2 regions of the Kitasatospora sp. NBC_00039 genome follow, and region 2 is predicted to be linked to the other one. Evidence: riboswitches for the same ligand, from Rfam matches in the RefSeq annotation. Region 2 holds a riboswitch; the other holds the start of a gene.

Region 1 (9,710 bases), 1.7 Mb from region 2:
CCTGCTGGCCGGGGAAGACCGCGGAGTTGATCTTCTTGGCCCACTCGGCCTTGGAGAGGATGACGCCGCCGCGCGGGCCGCCCAGGGTCTTGTGGGTGGTGGTGGTGACCACGTCCGCGTACGGCACCGGGTTGGGGTGCAGGCCCGCGGCGACCAGACCGGCGAAGTGCGCCATGTCGACCATCAGCAGGGCGCCGACCTCGTCGGCGATGCGGCGGAACTCGGCGAAGTCGAGCTGGCGCGGGTAGGCGGACCAGCCGGCGATGATCAGCTTCGGCTGGTGCTCCTTGGCAAGGCGCTCGACCTCGGCCATGTCGACCTGGCCGGTCTTGTCGTCGACGTGGTACGCGGCCACGTTGTAGAGCTTGCCGGAGAAGTTGATCTTCATGCCGTGGGTCAGGTGACCGCCGTGGGCCAGGCTCAGGCCCAGGATGGTGTCACCCGGCTGGATCAGCGCGAACATCGCGGCGGCGTTGGCCTGCGCGCCGGAGTGCGGCTGGACGTTGGCGTGCTCGGCGCCGAACAGGGCCTTGATCCGGTCGATCGCGATCTGCTCGACCACGTCGACGTGCTCGCAGCCGCCGTAGTAGCGGCGGCCGGGGTAGCCCTCGGCGTACTTGTTGGTCAGCACCGAGCCCTGGGCCTCCATGACCGCCACCGGGGCGAAGTTCTCGGAGGCGATCATTTCCAGGGTGGTCTGCTGGCGGTGCAGCTCGGCGTCGACCGCGGCGGCGATCTCGGGGTCGAGCGAGTGCAGGGACTGGTTGAGAACCGTCATGGTGTGGTCTTCCCGGAGAGGAGAGAAGGAGGTGCCGCGCGTGGCGTGCCCTCGGAAGGGTGGCGGCGGGCGACGGGAGGGCGGGGCGGCCGCCGCGCTGCGGCCGCCCCGGCGGGTGGCTCAGGCCGGGTTGGTGAGGGCGTCGTACTCGGCGGCGCTCAGCAGCTCGTCGGTCGACTCGACGCGCACCTTGAACAGCCAGCCACCCTCGAAGGGGGCGCTGTTGACCAGCGAGTTGTCGTCCAGGACGTCCTGGTTGACCTCGGTGATCTCACCGGTCACCGGCGAGTACAGGTCGCTGACCGACTTGGTGGACTCGAGCTCGCCACAGGTCTCACCGGCGGTCACGGTCTCGCCGACCTCGGGCAGCTGCACGTAGACGATGTCACCGAGGGCGTCGGCCGCGTGGGCGGTGATGCCGACCGTGGAGACACCGTCCTCGGCGGCGGTCAGCCACTCGTGCTCCTTGGTGTACTGCAGGTGCTGGGGGTTGCTCATGGCGTCATTCTCCAGGATGGGAAGCGGGTACGACGAAGCGGCCCGGCGGCCGGGCATGCCTCGGGAGGGCGAACGGTCAGCGGGCGCGCTTGTAGAAGGGCAGCGCCACGACCTGGACCGGCTCGTGCTTGCCGCGCACGTCCACGGCGACGGTGGTGCCGGGGGTGGCGTGCGCCGCGTCCACGTAGGCGATCGCGATCGGCTTGCCCAGGGTGGGGGAGGGCGCGCCGGAGGTGATCCGGCCGATCGGGGCGCCGTCGGCGGAGACCACGGTGTACTCGGCGCGCGGCACCCGCTTGCCCTCGGAGACCAGGCCGACGAGCACCCGCGGCGGGTTGGCCTCGGCCTCGGCGGCGGCCTTCTCCAGCGCCTTGCGGCCGACGAACGCGCCCTCGTTGGTGGTCTTGTCGAAGCGGACCACCCGGCCGAGGCCGGCGTCGAACGGGGTCAGGTCGGTGGAGAGCTCGTGCCCGTACAGCGGCATGCCGGCCTCCAGGCGCAGCGTGTCGCGGCAGGACAGGCCGCAGGGGACGAGCCCGCGGTCGGAGCCGGCCTCGGTCAGCGCCTGCCAGATCTGCTCGGCGTCGCCCGGGTTGCAGAAGATCTCGAAGCCGTCCTCGCCGGTGTAGCCGGTGCGGGCGAGCAGCACGTCGCGGCCGGCCACCTGGGCCGGGAGGATCGCGTAGTACTTCAGGCCGGGCAGGTCGGCGTCGGTGGTGGCGGTGAGGATCGCGGTGGCCTCCGGGCCCTGGACGGCGATCAGCGCGTAGGTGTCGCGGTCGTCGGTGACGACGGCGTCGTAGCCCTTGGCGCGGGCGATCAGCTCGTCGAGGACCAGCTGGGCGTTGGAGGCGTTGGCGACGACCAGGAAGGCGTCCTCGCGCAGGCGGTAGACGATCAGGTCGTCCAGGATGCCGCCGTCCTCGGCGCAGATCATGGTGTAGCGGGCGCGCAGGACGCCCAGCGCGGAGACGAAGCCGACCAGCGCGTGGTCCAGCATCTCGCCGGCCTGCGGGCCGGTGATGGTGATCTCGCCCATGTGGGAGAGGTCGAAGAGACCGGCCTTGGTGCGGACGGCGAGGTGCTCCTCGCGCTCGCTGCCGTATCGCAGCGGCATGTCCCAGCCGGCGAAGTCGGTCATGGTCGCGCCGAGGGCGCGGTGCAGCGCGTCGAGCGCGGTGAGGCGGAGGGACGACATGGCCTGGAACTCCTCGGTCTGGGCACTCAGGGGTGCGCACGCCGGACCGGTCCCGCTCGGTGAGGGACCTGGCCTGCGCGCGGGCATGCGGCGGCTGGGTCTCCCCATCTGTCGTCGTACCTGAGAGCTTCACCGCACGCGGGCCCGCAGCTCTTACAGCTAACAGGACAGCATGGCGGCTTGCACCGTGGGTGGGCGCGCGACCGGGCCGTGCGCCGCTTTCCAGATGTGCCTAATCCGTGCGGTAGGGGTGCCTGAGAGATTCCGGGGAGGACTTGCTCCTTCGGCGCCGGCTCGGCCGCCTGTCGGCGGCACTCCGGACTCTCCCGCGCGGGTTCGAGCGGCCGGTATGGAGTTAGGGGGCGGCCCGTGCGAGAACGCGGAGCCGCGCACATCATGGCACGTCCGGCGCCCGTGCGGGAGAGGGGCCCCGGACGGCCCGCTAGGCTGCACGCGTCGACGAGCCAGTGAGGCGGTACAAGGGGCGCATGGGGTACCCGGTGGAGCAGCAGCAGGGGTGGGGCGGCGCGGAGTCGGCGCCGCCCGGCGGTGGATGGCCGGCCAACGAGCTGGAGCAGGTGCTCACCGCCGCGCTCGGCGATCCGGGCGCGACCCCGCGGGTGTTCGAGGTGCTGGCCCGCAGCCGCGTGTGGATCCCGCTGCCGGTCGGCGCCGATCCGCAGGGGCAGGCGCTGGACCTGCCCACCGTCGAGCTGGCCGGCGACCCGTACGTGCCGGTCTTCTCCTCGCAGGAGGTGTTCCTCCAGCAGGCGCCGGGGATGGCGTTCGCCGTCGCGCCGGTCTGGGAGTTCGCCCGCGGGCTGCCGCTGGGCGTGGGCATCGCGGTGAACCCGGAGGCCCCGGTCGGCATCCCGGTGCCGCCGCAGGGCGTGGCCGAGCTGCGGCGCGGGCCGCGCGAGGACCGCTGGGAGGCCGCGGGGGGCCCGGACGCGCCGTCCGGCGGCCGGGTGGCGCTGCGCGAGCCGGTGCCGGGCGAGGACCCGGAGGCCTTCCTGGCCGCCTGCCGGAACGAACTGTCGGCGCTGCCCGGGGTGGTGACCGCGCGGCGGGCGCTGGCCAGTGTCGAGGGCGAGCCCACCGTGATGTTCGTCGGCGTCCAGCTGGACCAGCTGGCCCCGGCCGAGCCGGCCGCCGTGAACGAGGCGCTCGGCCGGGCGCTGGGAACCGCGCCGTTGCCCGGTGGCGTCCACCTCGTGCTGCTCGACCTCGCGGAGGACCCCGTGGTCGAGTGGTTGCTCAACCGGGTCCAGCCGTTCTACACACGGATGTGACCCGCCGCGAAAGCGACGTGCCCCTCCCCGCCCGCCGTCGGGCAGCCCGCCATCGGGCCGGAGGGGCCCACGGCAGGCACGTCGGCGTGGCGGTGGTCGGTGGCGCCCCATAGGGTGCGTGCAGACACCCGTCGGGCCGGCGGCAGGTGAGAGAAGAAGAGGCGCAGCGAGGTGGGCGCATGAGTGCGGGAGCGGTAGCGGGCGGTGCACCGGGGCCCTGGGGCCAGGCACCCGCCGGGCGCCCCGGCGCGGATCCGAGAGCGCTGGAGCACGCGCTGCGCGAGGTCGCGCCGGAACGCTGGGAGGCGTACGAGGCGCTGCTGCACGCCCTGGCCGAGGGCCAGGTGCTGATGCTGCTCTGGCACGGGACGCCGGGCAGCCCGGATGCCCAGTACGGGAACATGGAGATCAGCGGCCACGGCTACGCGCCGGCGGTCACCTCGCCCGAGCAGCTTGCGGCGTCCGGCTGGGCGCGGGCGCACGAGGTGATCTCGGGGCGCGAGATCGCCGCCTCGCTGTACCGGACGCGCTGGGGCCTCTGGCTGAATCCGCACGCCCCCGGCGGCGGGGTCGGCGTGCCCTGGGCGGACCTCCGGCGGATCGCGGCCGGCCTGGACCGGCTGCCGGCCGGGCCGCTGAAGCTGAGTGAACCGCAGGTGCCGGCCCAGCAGTTCTTCGCGCTGCTGGAGCGCCAGGCGGGCGAGGTGCGGGCGGTCAAGGCGTTGCGCCGGGCCTGGGTGCAGCCCTCCGTGGGCGAACCGTACCTGGCCATCGGTCTTGAGCTGTACGAGAGTTCGCCGCCCACCGTGGAGGCCGTCCGGGCGCTGATGCAGCGGGCGATCGCGGTCGCACCGGAGGGGCTGGCCGTCTCCACGGTGGCGATGGGGGACGAGTACGACCCCGTGGCGCTCTGGATGCGGGCCAACGCCCGGCCGTTCTACGACCGCGAGGCGGGCGGCCAGGGCCGGCCGCCGACCGGGCCCTACCCGCCGGTGCCTCCGCCGCCGTACGCCTCGCAGGCGGGGCCGGGGTACGGCTACGGCACCCAGCCGCCCGGCCCGGGCTGGCAGGGCCAGCCGCCACCGCAGCAGCCGTGGCCCGGCTACCCCACCCGCTGACGCGGTAAACGCCGATCAACGAAACCGGTCTGACGATCCGTCGGACCGGTTTCGGTGTTTTCCGGACGAACTTCCCGTTCGCGCTGGCAGGCATCTTGACATGACTGTTACAGCTGTGTGAAGACCGATATGCCGAAGATCGGGAGACGCATGTCCGCAGATCACAGTTGGGCATCTGTCGGTTGTCAGGGCTGGCGCAAGCCAGTTCGGATGGCAGAGAGTTCTGCAAACGCACCGCGCGTGGTTGGCGCCTCACAAAGGCGAACGCGCAGGCGGACAGCTTGATCCACGCGATGCCCATCCCGCGCGGCAGCAGTACCCGAGCACGCAGTACCGCACGTCGTACCGCTGCGAACACCGCCCTGTACCTCCGCACGTCCGCACCAGCCGTACCGCCGATCCCGGCGACCGGCACCCGTGGGCCGGCCACCGTCGGCGAGGGGACCGAACTGACCATGACCGCACCCATCAAGACCGCCGGGAACACTCCGGAGGCAGACGCCGCCGCGAGCCCGGCCAAGAAGATCGAGGGCCGCTCGCTCGGCCAGATCGCCTGGACCCGCTTCAAGCGGGACAAGGCCGCCGTCGCCGGCGGCGTCGTGGTGATCCTGCTCATCCTGCTCGCTGTGCTGGCCAAGCCGATCGAGTCGGTCTTCGGCCTGGACCCCGACGCGCTCAACCAGGACCTCCTGGACGCCAACCTCGGCGGCCTGCCGTTCGGGGACTGGGGCGGCATGAGCGCGGACCACCCGCTCGGCGTGGACCCGCTCCAGGGCCGTGACCTGCTCGCCCGCGTCATCGAGGGCTCCTGGGTCTCGCTGCTCGTCGCCTTCGGGGCGACCCTGCTCTCCAACACCATCGGCACCGTGCTCGGCGTGATGGCCGGTTACTACGGCGGCTGGGTCGACAACCTGATCAGCCGGGTGATGGACGTCTTCCTCGCCTTCCCGCTGCTGCTCTTCGCCATCGCGATCTCCGCCTCGCTCCAGGGCGGCGCGTTCGGCCTGCACGGCCTCCCGCTGCACATCATCGTGCTGATCTTCGTGATCGGCTTCTTCAACTGGCCCTACATGGGCCGGATCGTGCGCGGCCAGACCCTCTCGCTGCGTGAGCGCGAGTTCGTCTACGCCGCCCGCAGCCTGGGCGCCCGCGGGCCGTTCATCCTGTTCAAGGAGCTGCTGCCCAACCTGGTCGGTCCGATCCTGGTCTACTCGACCCTGCTGATCCCGACCAACATCCTCTTCGAGGCGGGCCTCAGCTTCCTCGGTGTCGGCATCCAGGCCCCGCAGGCCTCCTGGGGCGGGATGCTCAACGACGCGATCAAGTACTACCAGGTGGACCCCCAGTACATGGTGGTCCCCGGTATGGCGATCTTCCTCACGGTGCTCGCCTTCAACCTGCTCGGCGACGGGCTGCGTGACGCCCTCGATCCCAAGAGCAACTGACCTCCGGTCAGGACCCTCCGATCCGCCACCACTCCTCAAGGGGTTGATCCCACCATGCGTAGGTCCCGTACCGTCGCGCTGACCGCAGTGGCCGCCGCCGCTGTCCTGGTCGTCACCGGATGTTCCTCCGGTTCCTCCAAGAGCGGGGACAGCAACTCGTCCTCCGCCGCCTCCGGCGGCGGCGCCGACGCGGCCACCAAGGGGGTCGTCAACGCCTCGGACAAGAAGGGCGGGACGGTCACCTACGAGATGAAGGGCACCCCGGACTCCCTGGACCCGGGCAACACGTACTACGCCTACATCTACAACTTCTCGCGCCTGTACGGGCGTCCGCTGACCACCTTCGCGCCTGGCCCCGGTGACGAGGGCAACAAGCTCGTCCCGGACCTCGCCGAGTCCATGGGCCAGCCCAGCGCGGACGGCCTGACCTGGACGTACAAGCTGCGCGCCGGCCTGAAGTACGAGGACGGCAGCGCGATCACGTCCAAGGACGTCAAGTACGCGGTGGAGCGCTCCAACTTCGCGCCGGACGTGTTCTCCAACGGCCCGACGTACTTCAAGGAGCTGCTGGTCGACAACCCGACCCCGTACGAGGGCCCCTACAAGGACCCGTCGGGTGACCTGAAGTCGATCGAGACGCCGGACGACCAGACCGTCGTCTTCCACCTGAAGCACGCCTTCGCGGACTTCGACTACCTGGTCTCCGCCCCGCAGACCGTCCCCGTCCCGAAGGACAAGGACAAGGGCGCCGACTACGTCAAGCACCCGCTCGCCTCGGGCTCCTACAAGTTCGAGTCCTACGAGGACGGCAAGCAGCTCACGCTGGTGCCGAACACCAGCTGGGACCAGGGCAGCGACACGATCCGCAAGCAGCTCGCGGACAAGATCGTGCTCAAGATGAACATCGAGCAGTCCACCATCGACAAGGACCTGCTGGCCGGCAACGCCCAGGTGGACCTCGTCGGCGGCGGCGTCGACCCGCAGACCCAGGCGCAGATCCTGCAGAACCCGAAGCTCAAGGCCAAGACCGACAACGCGTACGGCGGCCGCCTGGTCTACACCGCGATCGACAGCCACGTCGCGCCGTTCGACAACGTCGACTGCCGCAAGGCCGTCCAGTACGCGATCGACAAGGTCTCGGTGCAGACCGCGATCGGCGGCCCGATCCGCGGCCAGATCGCCAACTCGGTGCTCCCGGCGGACATCCCGGGCCACCAGGACATCAACCTGTACGAGACCAAGGACAACAAGGGCGACGAGGCCAAGGCCAAGGAGGCCCTCAAGGCCTGCGGCAAGCCGGACGGCTTCTCCACCGTGCTCAGCGCCCGCACCGAGCGCGCCACCGAGATCGCCGCCGCGACCTCGATCCAGGCCGCGCTGAAGAAGGTCGGCATCAACGCCGAGATCCAGCAGTTCCCGCAGGGCAAGTACCTCTCCGACAACGTCGGCGTGCCGGCGAAGAACAAGGAGAAGAACATCGGCCTGATGATGATGCAGTGGGGTGCCGACTGGCCGACCGGCTACGGCTTCCTGCAGCAGATCGTCGACGGCCGCGCCATCAAGGAGGCCGGCAACAACAACCTGGCCTCGCTGAACGACCCCGCGATCAACAAGCTGATCGACGACGCCGCGGTCAACACCGACAAGGCGGCCCGCGAGAAGATCTACGCGGAGATCGACAAGAAGGTCATGGAGAGCGCGGTCTACGTCCCGCTGACCTACTTCAAGGTGTTCCTGTACCGCTCGGACACCGCCACCAACGTCGTCTCCACCTCGGCCTTCTCGGGTGAGTACGACTACCTGAACATCGGTACGACCAAGTAAGAGCCTGGCTCCGCATCCCTGAAGGCAGGTGAAGGCAGCGGCGCCCGCCGCCGTCCGGAAGATCCCGGACGGCGGCGGGCCGCCGGAGCCGCCCAACTGTGTTTGCCTACATCCTCCGCAGGACGCTCGCGGCCGTGGTGCTGCTGCTGGTGGTCAGCGCGGTCACCTTCGCGATCTTCTTCCTGCTGCCGCGCCTGGCCGGCGAGACGACCGACCAGCTGGCCACGCAGTACATCGGGAAGAACCCGTCCCCCGAAGCGGTCGCGGCGGTCAAGAAGAACCTCGGCTTCGACCAGCCGATCTACGTCCAGTACGGGCGCTTCCTCAAGGCGCTGGTCACCGGGGCCGAGTACAAGTTCGGCCCGGACGCGGCCACCTGCCACGTGCCCTGCTTCGGCTACTCCTTCAAGAACCACCTGGAGGTCTGGCCCGAGCTGACCAAGCGCATCCCGATCACGCTGTCGCTGGCCGTCGGTGCGGCCGTGCTCTGGCTGGTCTCCGGCGTCACCACCGGCGTCATCTCCGCGCTCAAGCCGCGCTCGATCTTCGACCGGCTCTCCATGGGCATCGCCCTGGCCGGCGTCTCGCTGCCCGTCTTCTTCACCGGCGCGCTGCTGCTCACGCTCTTCAGCTACGAGTGGCCGATCCTGGACAACCTGCAGTACGTCAACTTCACCGACGACCCGCTGATGTGGGCCCGCAACCTGATCCTCCCCTGGATCTCGCTGGCCTTCCTCTACTCCGCGCTCTACGCCCGGCTCACCCGCGCCGGAATGCTGGAGACGATGAGCGAGGACTACATCCGCACCGCCCGGGCCAAGGGCCTGGTCGAGCGCAAGGTCGTCGTCAAGCACGGACTGCGCTCCGCGCTCACCCCGGTCGTCACCATCTTCGGCATGGACCTCGGCCTGCTGCTCGGCGGTGCGCTCATCACCGAGCAGGTCTTCTCGCTCCAGGGCGTCGGCGCCTTCGCGGTCTCCGCGATCGCCGACAACGACCTGCCGAAGATCCTCGGCGTCACCCTGCTCGCAGCCTTCTTCATCGTTCTCTGCAACCTCGTGGTTGACCTCCTGTACGCCGCTGTCGACCCCCGGGTGAGGCTGTCGTGACCGAGCTCCAGAAGACCCCGGCGCCCGTGGCCGCCCCGACAGGGGACCCGTTCCTCTCCGTCCGGGACCTGCGGATCCACTTCGACACCGACGACGGCCTGGTCCGCTCGGTCGACGGGGTCAGCTTCGACCTGCACAAGGGCCGGACCCTCGGCATCGTCGGCGAGTCCGGCTCCGGCAAGTCCGTCACCTCGCTCGGCATCATGGGCCTGCACCGCTCCAAGCGGGCCCGGATCAGCGGTGAGATCCGCCTCGACGGCGAGGACCTGATCGCGGCCGGCCCCGAGCGGGTCCGGCAGCTGCGCGGCCGCGAGATGGCGATGATCTTCCAGGATCCGCTGACCGCGATGCACCCGTACTACACGGTCGGGGCGCAGATCGTGGAGGCCTACCGGGTGCACCACCCGCAGGCCACCAAGAAGCAGGCCCGGGCCCGCGCGGTCGAGAT
Region 2 (9,710 bases):
GCCGCCGAAGCCCATCGGCACACCGAAGCGCTGCGAGGTACCGCAGGCGATGTCGGCGCCGAGCGAGCCCGGGGACTTCAGCAGGGTGAGCGCCAGCAGGTCGGCGGCGACGGCGACGATCGCGCCGAGGCCGTGGGCCTGCTCGATGACGGGGGCGAGGTCGCGGACCACACCGGTGGCGCCCGGGTACTGCAGCAGCACACCGAAGACGCCGCGCTCGGCGATCTCGGCGGGGATGCCCGCGGAGAGGTCGGCGACGACGACCTCGACACCGGTCGGCTCGGCGCGGGTCTCGATCACCGCGATGGTCTGCGGCAGGGTCTCGGCGTCGACCAGGAAGACACCGCCCTTGACCTTGGTGACGCGGCGGGCCAGCGCCATCGCCTCGGCGGCCGCGGTGCCCTCGTCCAGCAGCGAGGAGCCGGAGGTGGGCAGGCCGGTCAGGTCGGAGACCAGGGTCTGGAAGTTGAGCAGCGCCTCCAGGCGGCCCTGCGAGATCTCCGGCTGGTACGGCGTGTACGCGGTGTACCAGGCCGGGTTCTCCAGGACGTTGCGCAGGATCACCGGCGGGGTGAAGGTGCCGTAGTAGCCCAGGCCGATCATCGGCTGGAGCACCTGGTTGCGTCCTGCCAGCTCGCGCAGCTCGGCGAGGACCTGCGCCTCGCTGCGGCCGGCGGGCAGGTCCAGGCCGGTGATGGAGCGGATCGCCTCGGGCACGGCGGTGGCGGCGAGCTCGTCCAGCGAGCCGTAGCCGACCTGGGCCAGCATCTTCTCCTGCGCAGCGGCGTCGGGGCCGATGTGGCGGTTCTCGAAGGGACTGGCCAGCTCAAGCTCGGTGAGGGTCGGGGCGCCGGTGGGGCGTCCCTCGTTCGGCTGGGCGTTCATGGTGGTCGAGGCCTCCTGGTCACGGACCGGCGGGGGTACGCACGCCGTACGGCTCCACCGCTGTGGACAACAGCGGAAGGGCCTGGGCGGGCGGACCCAACAGGCCTCCCCCTCTGTCATCGGGACCTGAGAGCTTCGCCCGCGCGGCACGCCGTGGGCGCGCCGCCGGCTTGCACCGTCGGTGAGGGTGGTGGCCACCGGCTCCCTCGCCGGCAGTCCTGCCCTGCTTTCCAGAGTGACCTATCCCACACGGTACGGATGCCTGAGAGATTCCGGGGAGGAGTTGCTCCTTCGGCGCCCCGACCAGTGGTTTTCGCTGTCGGGGACTCTCCCGAGCGGGCTCGGCGGTCGCGCCCAGGGTACCAGCGGGAGGCCCTTCGATCACGGGTGCGTCGGGTCGATCCCGGGGCGGCCCCGTGACCCGGACGGCGCAGCACCGGGCCCGTCCGGCCCCGCCCCGGTCGCGGGCGTCCGGTTCATGGCTTTTGGTGTGAAGTGGCGGATGGAACGGGCGGGCCGGCCGTCGGCCTGCGGGAGTTCCGCAGGCGCAGCGCACTGGAGGAAAGAGTGCAGACCGATATCGACCCCCGGGACCTCATCGGCCACAAGGCGGTCGACCGCAACGGAGACAAGATCGGGACGGTCGACGAGGTGTACCTGGACGACGCCACCGGACAGCCCGAATGGGCGGCCGTCCGGACCGGCATCTTCGGCCGGGACGCCTTCGTCCCCCTGACCACGAGCGAGTTCTCCGGCGACGAGCTGCGGGTGCCGTACGACAAGTCACTGGTGAAGGAGTCGCCGGACTTCGGCGTCGGCCAGCACCTGTCGCCGGCCCAGGAGCTCCAGCTGTACCGCTACTACGGGCTGGACACCCCGATGGACGGCCGCCCGTCGGCGGGCGACGGCTCCGGCTCCGATCCGGCCGACCACGACTTCGGCTCCGTCCCGGCGGCGGCCCCGATGGCGGCCGCCGGCACCGTGGCGGCCGCCGGCACCGTGGCGGCCGCGGCCACGCACACGGCGCCGGCGCCCGCGGACACCCCGGCGGCCCCGAACGCAGGACCGGCCGCGCCCGTCGCGAAGCCGCTCGCCTTCCACTCGGCCGACACCCCGGCCGCCTCCCCCCGCACCACCCCGGCAGCCGACCTCGGCAAGCCGTCCGAACCCGCCACGGAGGCCAACGTGCGGACCCTCAGCACCTCCGCACCCGCCGCCCCCACGGCGCCGGTCACCCCCGAGTCGCGCCCCCAGGCCGCGCCGGCCACCACCGGCCCGGTCGCCCCTGCCGCCCCGGCCGTCTCCACGTCCACCCCGGCCACGTCCACGTCCACCCCGGCCGCCCCTGCCGCCCCGGCCACGTCCACGTCCACCCCGGCCACGCCCACGTCCACCCCGGCCTCCTCCACGTCCACCCCGGCCGCCTCCACATCCGCGCCGGCCTCGTCCGCGCCCAGCGGCCCGGTGGAGATCACCTGCCGCGAGGAGCGCCTGGACATCACCACCGAGTGGCACGTCCTCGGCACAGCGAAGCTGCGCAAGTACGTGACCAGCGAGCCGGTCGAGCGCCGCGTCCCGGTGGTCCGCGAGCGCGTGCGGGTGGAGCGGATGCCGGTCGGCGAGGCGGAGCGGGCCTCGCTGAGCGAGAAGGACATCGCCGAGGCGGTGGAGGAGGTCACGCTGCGCGAGGAGCACCCGGTGGTCCGCAAGTACCTGGCCCCGATCGAGCGGGTGCGCCTGGTGGTCGAGCGGTACACCGCCGAGGAGGTGATCCGCGACGAGCTGCGCCGCGAGCACGTCGAGGTCCACGACAACACCGCCTCGACCCCGACCCCGACCCCGGCCCCCGCAACGCCGCCCGCCTACGCCCACACCCCCGCATCGGCCGACGAGCCGTCCCGCCCGGCCCCCCTCAGGCCTCTCGCCTGACAGAGCAGCTCACCGAGGACCCCGGGCCCGCCCACGGCCCGGGGCCCTTCGTGTTTTCCACCCCGCGACCCCGGCCTTCGGGGCCGCGGTCCTTCGACTTTGCCAAAGCTTCACCAATCGATATTTGACACACTGAAGTATCTCCCTGCATGGTTATTTCAGTTCATTCACTATGTACGGGAGGAAGCAACCGTGAGTGAGGCACCACAGCCCACCACCGCGGCCGAGAAGCAGAGCAGCGCCCGGGTCCTGCCGGCCCTCATCCTGGCGATGCTGTCGTTCAGCGTGGTGCAGACCGCGGTCGTCCCGATCCTGCCCTCGCTGGCCAAGGAGCTCAGCGTCTCCGGCTCCAACATCACCTGGCTGATGACGGCCAACCTGCTCTCCGCCGCCGTGCTGACCCCCCTGCTGGGCCGCTTCGGCGACCTGCGCGGCCGCAAGCCGATGCTGCTGATCTCGCTGACCGGCCTGGTGGCCGGCTCCGCGCTGGCGGTCAGCACCCACTCCTTCACCTGGCTGGTCGTCGCCCGTGTCCTGCAGGGCGCCGGCGGTGGCGTGCTGCCGCTGGCAATCAGCATCGTCCGCGACGAGCTGCCGAAGCAGAAGGTGACCGGCGGCGTCGCCGCCATCAGCGCCTCGATGGGCGTCGGCTCCGGCCTCGGCCTGGTGGCGACCGGTCTCCTGCTGGAGCACTGGAGCTACAAGTCGATCTTCTGGATGGGCCTGGTCTTCGGCCTGATCGCGGTCGCCCTGGTCGCCCTGCGCGTTCCCAGCGACCCGGTCACCGACAAGGACGGCGGCGCCGACCCGCTCGGTGCCATCACCCTGGCCGGCTGGCTCTCCGCCCTGCTGGTCGCGGTCAGCCAGGGCAACAACTGGGGCTGGACCTCGACCAAGACCCTCGGCCTGTTCGCCGTCGCCGCCGTGGTCGCCCTGATCTGGGGCGTCATCGAGGTCAAGGTGAAGCACCCGCTGGTGGACATGAAGATGATGTCCCGCCCGGCCGTCGCCTTCACCAACCTGGCCGGCCTGCTGATCGGCTTCGGCATGTACGGCTCGTTCATGGTGATCAGCAACTTCGCCCAGACCCCGGAGAAGTTCACGCACTACGGCTTCACCGCCACCGTGCTGCACGCCGGCGTCATGCTGCTGCCGTCCGCCATCGGCTCGATGGTCGCCGCCCCGCTGGGCGCCCTGCTCATCGCCCGCCGCGGCCCGCGCCTGCCGCTGGTCCTCGGTGGCGTGCTCGGCGCGATCGCGATGGCCTACCTGGCCGCGCGCCACAGCCACGAGGCCGACATCTACACCGCTTCGGCGATCTTCGGTCTGGGCATCGGCCTCGCCTTCTCGGCGATGCCCGCCTACATCAACGGCGCCGTCCCGGTCGAGCAGAGCGGCATCGCCAACGGCATGAACGCCGTGCTGCGTACCGTCGGTGGCGCGATCGGCACCGCCGTGATGGCCGCCATCCTGACCGGCGACACCATGAAGCTGCCGATCCCGGTCTCGCTGCCCACCCTGGACGCCTACAAGCACGCGTTCTGGACCGCCGCAGTGGTCTGCGCGATCGCCGGCGCCGTCCCGTTCCTGATCCGCTCCGTCAAGCCGGCCGCCACCGTCGCCGCCGGCAACGAGGTCGCGGACCTGAACTCCAGCCCCGCGCTGGCCAAGACCGACGCCTGACGAGGCGTCCACCCCCCGCGCCCAGGGACAGGGCGCGGGGGACCGGTCCCCGAACGGTCGACGAGGGCATCGCGACCATCCGAGGCCGGCACTTCACACGGCCCCACCCGGTTCCCCTGCCGGGTGGGGCCGTTTCGTGCGCTCAGCCCTCCCCCGGGCCCCCGTCTGCGCCCCCGCCCTCGCGGCCCCGCAACGGCAGCGGACGCGCGGGTTCGAGCGCCGGGTCGTCCACCGCGAAGGTCCGCACCCGGCCCGGCCCGCTCCACGGCGTCTCGAACCGCACCGTCACCCGCCCGACCCCGCTGCCCTGCACCCACCCGGGCCCGAACTCGCCGTGCCGCACGTCCTGCCCCGGCATCCAGTGCCGCACCGCGGGCCCGGCCGGCTCCGGCTCGTCCTCCTCCTCGCCCTCCACCACCTCGTGCTCGGCGGCCTCCTCCCGGACGGCCTGCGCGAACAGGTCCTCCTGGGTGTAGTCGGCAAGCTGCGAGACCCCGACGCCGAGCAGCCGCACCCCGCCGGTGATGTCCACCTGCGAGGCCAGCCGCCGGGCCGTCTCGGTGATCACCGCCTCGTCGTCCGTCGGGCCGCGCAGCGTCTCCGAACGGGTCAGCGTGGAGAAGTCGAACCGCCGCACCTTCAACACCACCGTCCGCCCCGACCGGCCGGCTGCGCGGAGCCGCCGCACGCACCGCGCGGCCAGGACATCGACCTCGCGTAGCACGCGGTCCCGGTCCGCGAGGTCCACCTCGAAGGTGTCCTCCACCGACACCGACTTGGCGTCCTGGTCGGCGACGACCGGCCGGTCGTCCACCCCTGTCGACATCTGGTGGACGCCGGCGCCGTGCGCCTTCCCCAGCAGCTGCACCAGCTCCGCCTCCCCCGCCTCGGCGAGGTCGGCCACCGTGTTCAGCCCGGCCCGCCGCAACACCTGTTCGGTGGCCGGGCCGATGCCGGGCAGCGCGCGCACCGGCATCGGCCCGAGCACCGCGCGCTCCTGGCCGGGCTCGACCAGCACCAGCCCGTCCGGCTTGGCCTGCTCGGAGGCGATCTTGGCCATCAGCTTGGACCCGGCCGCCCCGACCGAGGCGGTCAGCCCGGTCCGCCGGTGGATGTCGGCCCGCAGGTCCTCCGCGAGGGCCAGCACCAGCCGCTCCCCGGTCCCGTGGTCGGCCGCCGCCAGCGCCGGACCGTACGGACCGGCCTCCAGGTCGACGAACGCCTCGTCCAGGCTGAGCGGCTGGACCAGCGGCGACAGCTCCCGCAGCAGGCCCATCACCAGCTCGCTCACCTGCCGGTAGGCCTCGAAGCGCCCGGACAGGAACGCCGCGTTCGGGCAGAGCCGGCGCGCCTGCGCCATCGGCATCGCCGAGTGCACGCCGAACTTCCGCGCCTCGTACGAGGCCGTGGAGACCACCCCGCGCCCGCCCAGACCACCGACGATCACCGGCTTTCCGCGCAGACTCGGTTTGGCCGCCTGCTCCACCGCGGCGAAGAAGGCGTCCATGTCGAGGTGGATGATGCTCGGCAGTGACCGCACCTGCCGATCATGCCGCACGGGTACGACAGTCCGGCCGAACCCGGCCGCCTCCCCACCCCCGGCGAGGTCCCGCCCCGGTGAAGTCCCTCCCCCGACAGGGCCTACCGCGGCTGCGCCGCCCCCGCGTCGGCCAGCGCCCGCGGGATGCCCTCCTCCTTGGGCCCGAGGAACAGCGGGTCCGGCCGCAGCCAGGCGTTCAGCGCGGCCTTGCCCGCCCCCGGGATCTCCCGCAGCCCGCCGTACAGCCAGGTGGCGTCGTGCACCTCCGGCACCCCGACCGCGTACGCGTCGATGCCGGCCGCCTCACAGAGCGCCAGCGCCCGCCGGACATGGAAGTCCTGGCTGACCAGCACCGCCCGGTCCACCCCGAAGATCCGGTGAGCCCGGGTGCAGGAGTCCCAGGTGTCGAAGCCCGCGTAGTCGCCCACCACCCGTACCTGCGGCACCCCGTGCTCGATCAGGTACTGCCGCATGGCGTCGGTCTCGTCGTAGCTGTCCCGCCCGTTGTCGCCGGTGACCAGGACCGCCTGGACCTTCTGCTCCCGGTACAGGTCGACCGCCGCGTCCAGCCGGTGCGCCAGGTACGGCGACGGCTTGCCCTCGGACAGGCCCGCGCCGAACACCACCGCCACCGGTGCCTTCGGCGCGCTCGCCACCGTACCAACCCGGTCGTCCGCCGAGATCCACAGCCAGGCACTCGGCGCCAGCGCCAGCGCGCAGACCGCGGTGACGAGTTGGAAGATCCGGCGCTGCGTGCGCCGCCGTCCCAGCCGGACGCCGAGCCGCCGTGCCCGCCGCCGCAGCAGGCCGGGTATTCCGGAGCCGAACCGCACGTGCTCCCCCTTGAGTCGCTCACCAGGCTTGATCGGTTCACCAGGCACGACGAGGCCGCGGGCCCGGACGGTTCCCCGTCCGGGCCCGCAGCCTCGTCAGTACGCTTGTCAGACCGCGCGGTTGCGGCGCTGCGCCAGCTCGTCGCCCGGGTCGTGCCCGACCACCGTCTCACCGGTGTCGGTCCGCTCGGCGTGCAGCCGCCCGAGAGCCAGCTCCAGTTCCTTCCAGACCGCGCCGACGGCGATGCCGAAGACGCCCTGACCGCCCTTCAGCAGGTCGACCACCTGCTGCGGCGTGGTGCACTCGTACACCGTGGCACCGTCGCACATCAGCGTCAGCCCTGCCAGGCCGGCGACATCGGGCGACTGCAGATGGGCGACCGCCACCCGGATGTTCTGGAGCGAGACGCCGGCGTCCAGCAGCCGCTTCACGATCTTCAGCAGCAGGATGTCGCGGAAGCTGTACAGCCGGTGGCTGCTCGCCGGGTAGACCGAGCGGACACTGGGCTCCAGCAGCCCCGTCCGGGCCCAGTAGTCCAGCTGGCGGTAGGTGATCCCGGCCGCCGCACAGGCCGTCGGGCCGCGGTAGCCGATCAGCTCCGAGGTGGGCGCGAGCCGCTCGATGGCGGGCTGACCGGGCTGTACGGCCGGGAACCGGCCCAGCCGGGGCAGCTCCGTCCGGGACAGGTCGGTCACGCTGCGGGCGGTGCGCGGCATGTGCACGGCGCACAGGCCTCCCACGGCCGCTTCATCGCCGGTGCCGGTCATGCCTACCTCCGTCCACTCATGCTGCGGGCAACCCAGACTGCGGGCGACAGACACCCGGGCAGCCACCCCTGACGGTAGGCAGTCCCCTATGGCCCGTCAACGATCGCCACGCCGGGCGGGACAAACCACGTCACTCAGGAGAGTGGTTTTTCGTGCCCCTAGTGTGGGTAGGTAGACGCCTTTTGGCAAAACGGCCGAACGTACACGGCACAACGCCACACACGGCCCCCGGGCGACACGCCGCAGGCGGCCGGCTACTGCGGCGTGCCGCCGCCGAAGTCCTCGGGCGAGACCTGGTCGAGGAACTCGCGGAACTTCTCGACCTCGTCCTCCTGCTCGTCCGGGATCGCGATGCCCGCCTCGGCGAGCACCTCCTCGCTCCCGTAGATCGGCGTACCGGTGCGCAGCGCCAGCGCTATCGCGTCGGACGGCCGGGCGCTCACCTCGACCCCGCCGGCGAACACCAGCTCGGCGTAGAAGACGCCCTCCCGCAGGTCGGTGATCCGCACCTCGGTGAGCTGCTGCCCGAGCGCCTCCAGGACGTCCTTGAAGAGGTCGTGCGTCAGCGGGCGCACCGGAGTCATGCCCTGCTGGGCGAAGGCGATCGCGGTCGCCTCGCCGGGGCCGATCCAGATCGGCAGGTAACGGTCGCCCCCGACCTCCCGGAGCAGCACGATCGGCTGGTTGGAAGGCATCTCCACCCGGACACCCACGACGTCGAGCTCATTCACACAGGCAACCCTATGGCCCTTGACCCGGATATGAAAGCGCAGAGCCGACCGCGCTGGTCAGCGGGGTCGGCCGGTCAGGCACGGGTCCGCAGACCGGCCTGGACCATGGCCGCGTGCAGCCGGACGGAGAGCGTGGCGAGCTCCCTGGCGGTGGCCTCGGCATGCGCCCTGGTCTGCGGGTTCCGGTGCCGCCGCAGCGGCGCCACCACCTGCTCGACGAGCGCGATCTCGCGGTCGGCGGCCGCCTTCATGGCGCGCAGGTGGCGCGGCTCCAGCCCGTACCGGCCCAGCTCCGCCACGAGCCGGGCGACCTGCAGCGCCTCGCCGTCGTAGCCGCCGTCCGGCCCCGCCGCGACCAGCCCGTAGGACTCCCACTCGGCCAGCTGCCGCTCGCCGGCCTCGGCGGCCGCCAGCAGCTCGGCCCGGCCCAGCCGGACCCCGGCCGGGCTCTCGGCGCCGGCCACCAGCTCGCGGTCCGCCTCCTCCAGCGGCCCGGGCCGGGCGTCGGCGGCGGGCAGCGCGGGCGGGCTCTCACCGCGCTCGATGGCGTCCAGGTGCTCGCGGATCACCCGCAACGGAAGATAGTGGTCACGCTGCATCCGCAGCACGTAGGCCAGCCGCTCGACGTCGGCCGGGCTGAACTTGCGGTACCCCGAGGGCGTGCGCTGCGGCTCGACCAGGCCCTCCGCCTCCAGGAACCTGATCTTCGAGATGGTGACTTCGGGGAAGTCGTCCCGCAGGAAGGCCAGCACCGCGCCGATGCTCAGCAGCTCGTCGCCGCCGCGCCGTCGGCCGCCCCCGGCGGGCCGGTCCGGGCGGACCGGCTGCCTGGGGGCCGCGACCACTCCCCGCGTGCCCTGGTCCGTCTGCGGACCGGACGACGCGGGGGTGGCCGCCCCGAGAGATGAAGGGGTATTCGTACTCACTCGGGCTCCTGCCGACGTTGGTTTCAGTACCCCCGGTGGTGGCTGGCGAAGAACACCAGCCGGTACTTCCCGATCTGCACCTCGTCGCCGTTGTTCAGCGGCACCTCGTCGATCCGCTCCCGGTTGACGTACGTGCCGTTGAGGCTGCCCACGTCGGCCACGGTGAACCCGCCGCCGGGCGTCCGGCGGAACTCCACGTGCTTGCGCGAGACGGTGACGTCGTCCAGGAAGATCTCGCCCTGCGGGTGACGGCCGGCCGTGGTCTTGTCCGAGTCCAGCAGGAACCGGCTGCCCGAGTTGGGGCCGCGCTGGACGATCAGCAGGGCCGTGCCCGGCGGCAGCGCGTCGATCGCCGCCAGCACCTCGGCCGACAGGGCCGGCGTGGCGCCGGTACCGGTCGTGGTGTTGGGGTCGT

Evidence for each region. Region 2 has a riboswitch for glycine ahead of gcvP (aminomethyl-transferring glycine dehydrogenase). Riboswitches for the same ligand answer to the same signal wherever they lie in the genome.
Region 1: linked by a shared signal. The riboswitch ahead of gcvT (glycine cleavage system aminomethyltransferase GcvT) and the one ahead of gcvP (aminomethyl-transferring glycine dehydrogenase) in region 2 are both predicted to bind glycine.

Annotation. Positions count from the first base shown of each region.
Region 1 covers NZ_CP108289.1:3,296,031-3,305,740, reverse strand. Annotated here, with positions in the region: gene glyA (serine hydroxymethyltransferase) at 1-778, opposite strand, end outside; gene gcvH (glycine cleavage system protein GcvH) at 899-1,276, opposite strand; gene gcvT (glycine cleavage system aminomethyltransferase GcvT) at 1,353-2,474, opposite strand; glycine riboswitch at 2,707-2,813, opposite strand; gene OG286_RS14590 (enhanced serine sensitivity protein SseB) at 2,963-3,766, shown strand; gene OG286_RS14585 (enhanced serine sensitivity protein SseB C-terminal domain-containing protein) at 3,946-4,884, shown strand; gene OG286_RS14580 (ABC transporter permease) at 5,340-6,329, shown strand; gene OG286_RS14575 (ABC transporter substrate-binding protein) at 6,384-8,153, shown strand; gene OG286_RS14570 (ABC transporter permease) at 8,252-9,262, shown strand; gene OG286_RS14565 (ABC transporter ATP-binding protein) at 9,259-9,710, shown strand, end outside.
Region 2 covers NZ_CP108289.1:1,637,059-1,646,768, forward strand. Annotated here, with positions in the region: gene gcvP (aminomethyl-transferring glycine dehydrogenase) at 1-885, opposite strand, end outside; glycine riboswitch at 1,126-1,229, opposite strand; partial or broken gene OG286_RS07440 (PRC-barrel domain-containing protein) at 1,453-1,827, shown strand; gene OG286_RS07445 (DUF2382 domain-containing protein) at 1,849-2,814, shown strand; gene OG286_RS07450 (MFS transporter) at 3,007-4,497, shown strand; gene OG286_RS07455 (DNA polymerase IV) at 4,640-6,037, opposite strand; gene OG286_RS07460 (vancomycin high temperature exclusion protein) at 6,139-6,870, opposite strand; gene OG286_RS07465 (MerR family transcriptional regulator) at 6,979-7,638, opposite strand; gene OG286_RS07470 (bifunctional nuclease family protein) at 7,893-8,369, opposite strand; gene OG286_RS07475 (MerR family transcriptional regulator) at 8,444-9,214, opposite strand; gene OG286_RS07480 (FHA domain-containing protein) at 9,319-9,710, opposite strand, start outside.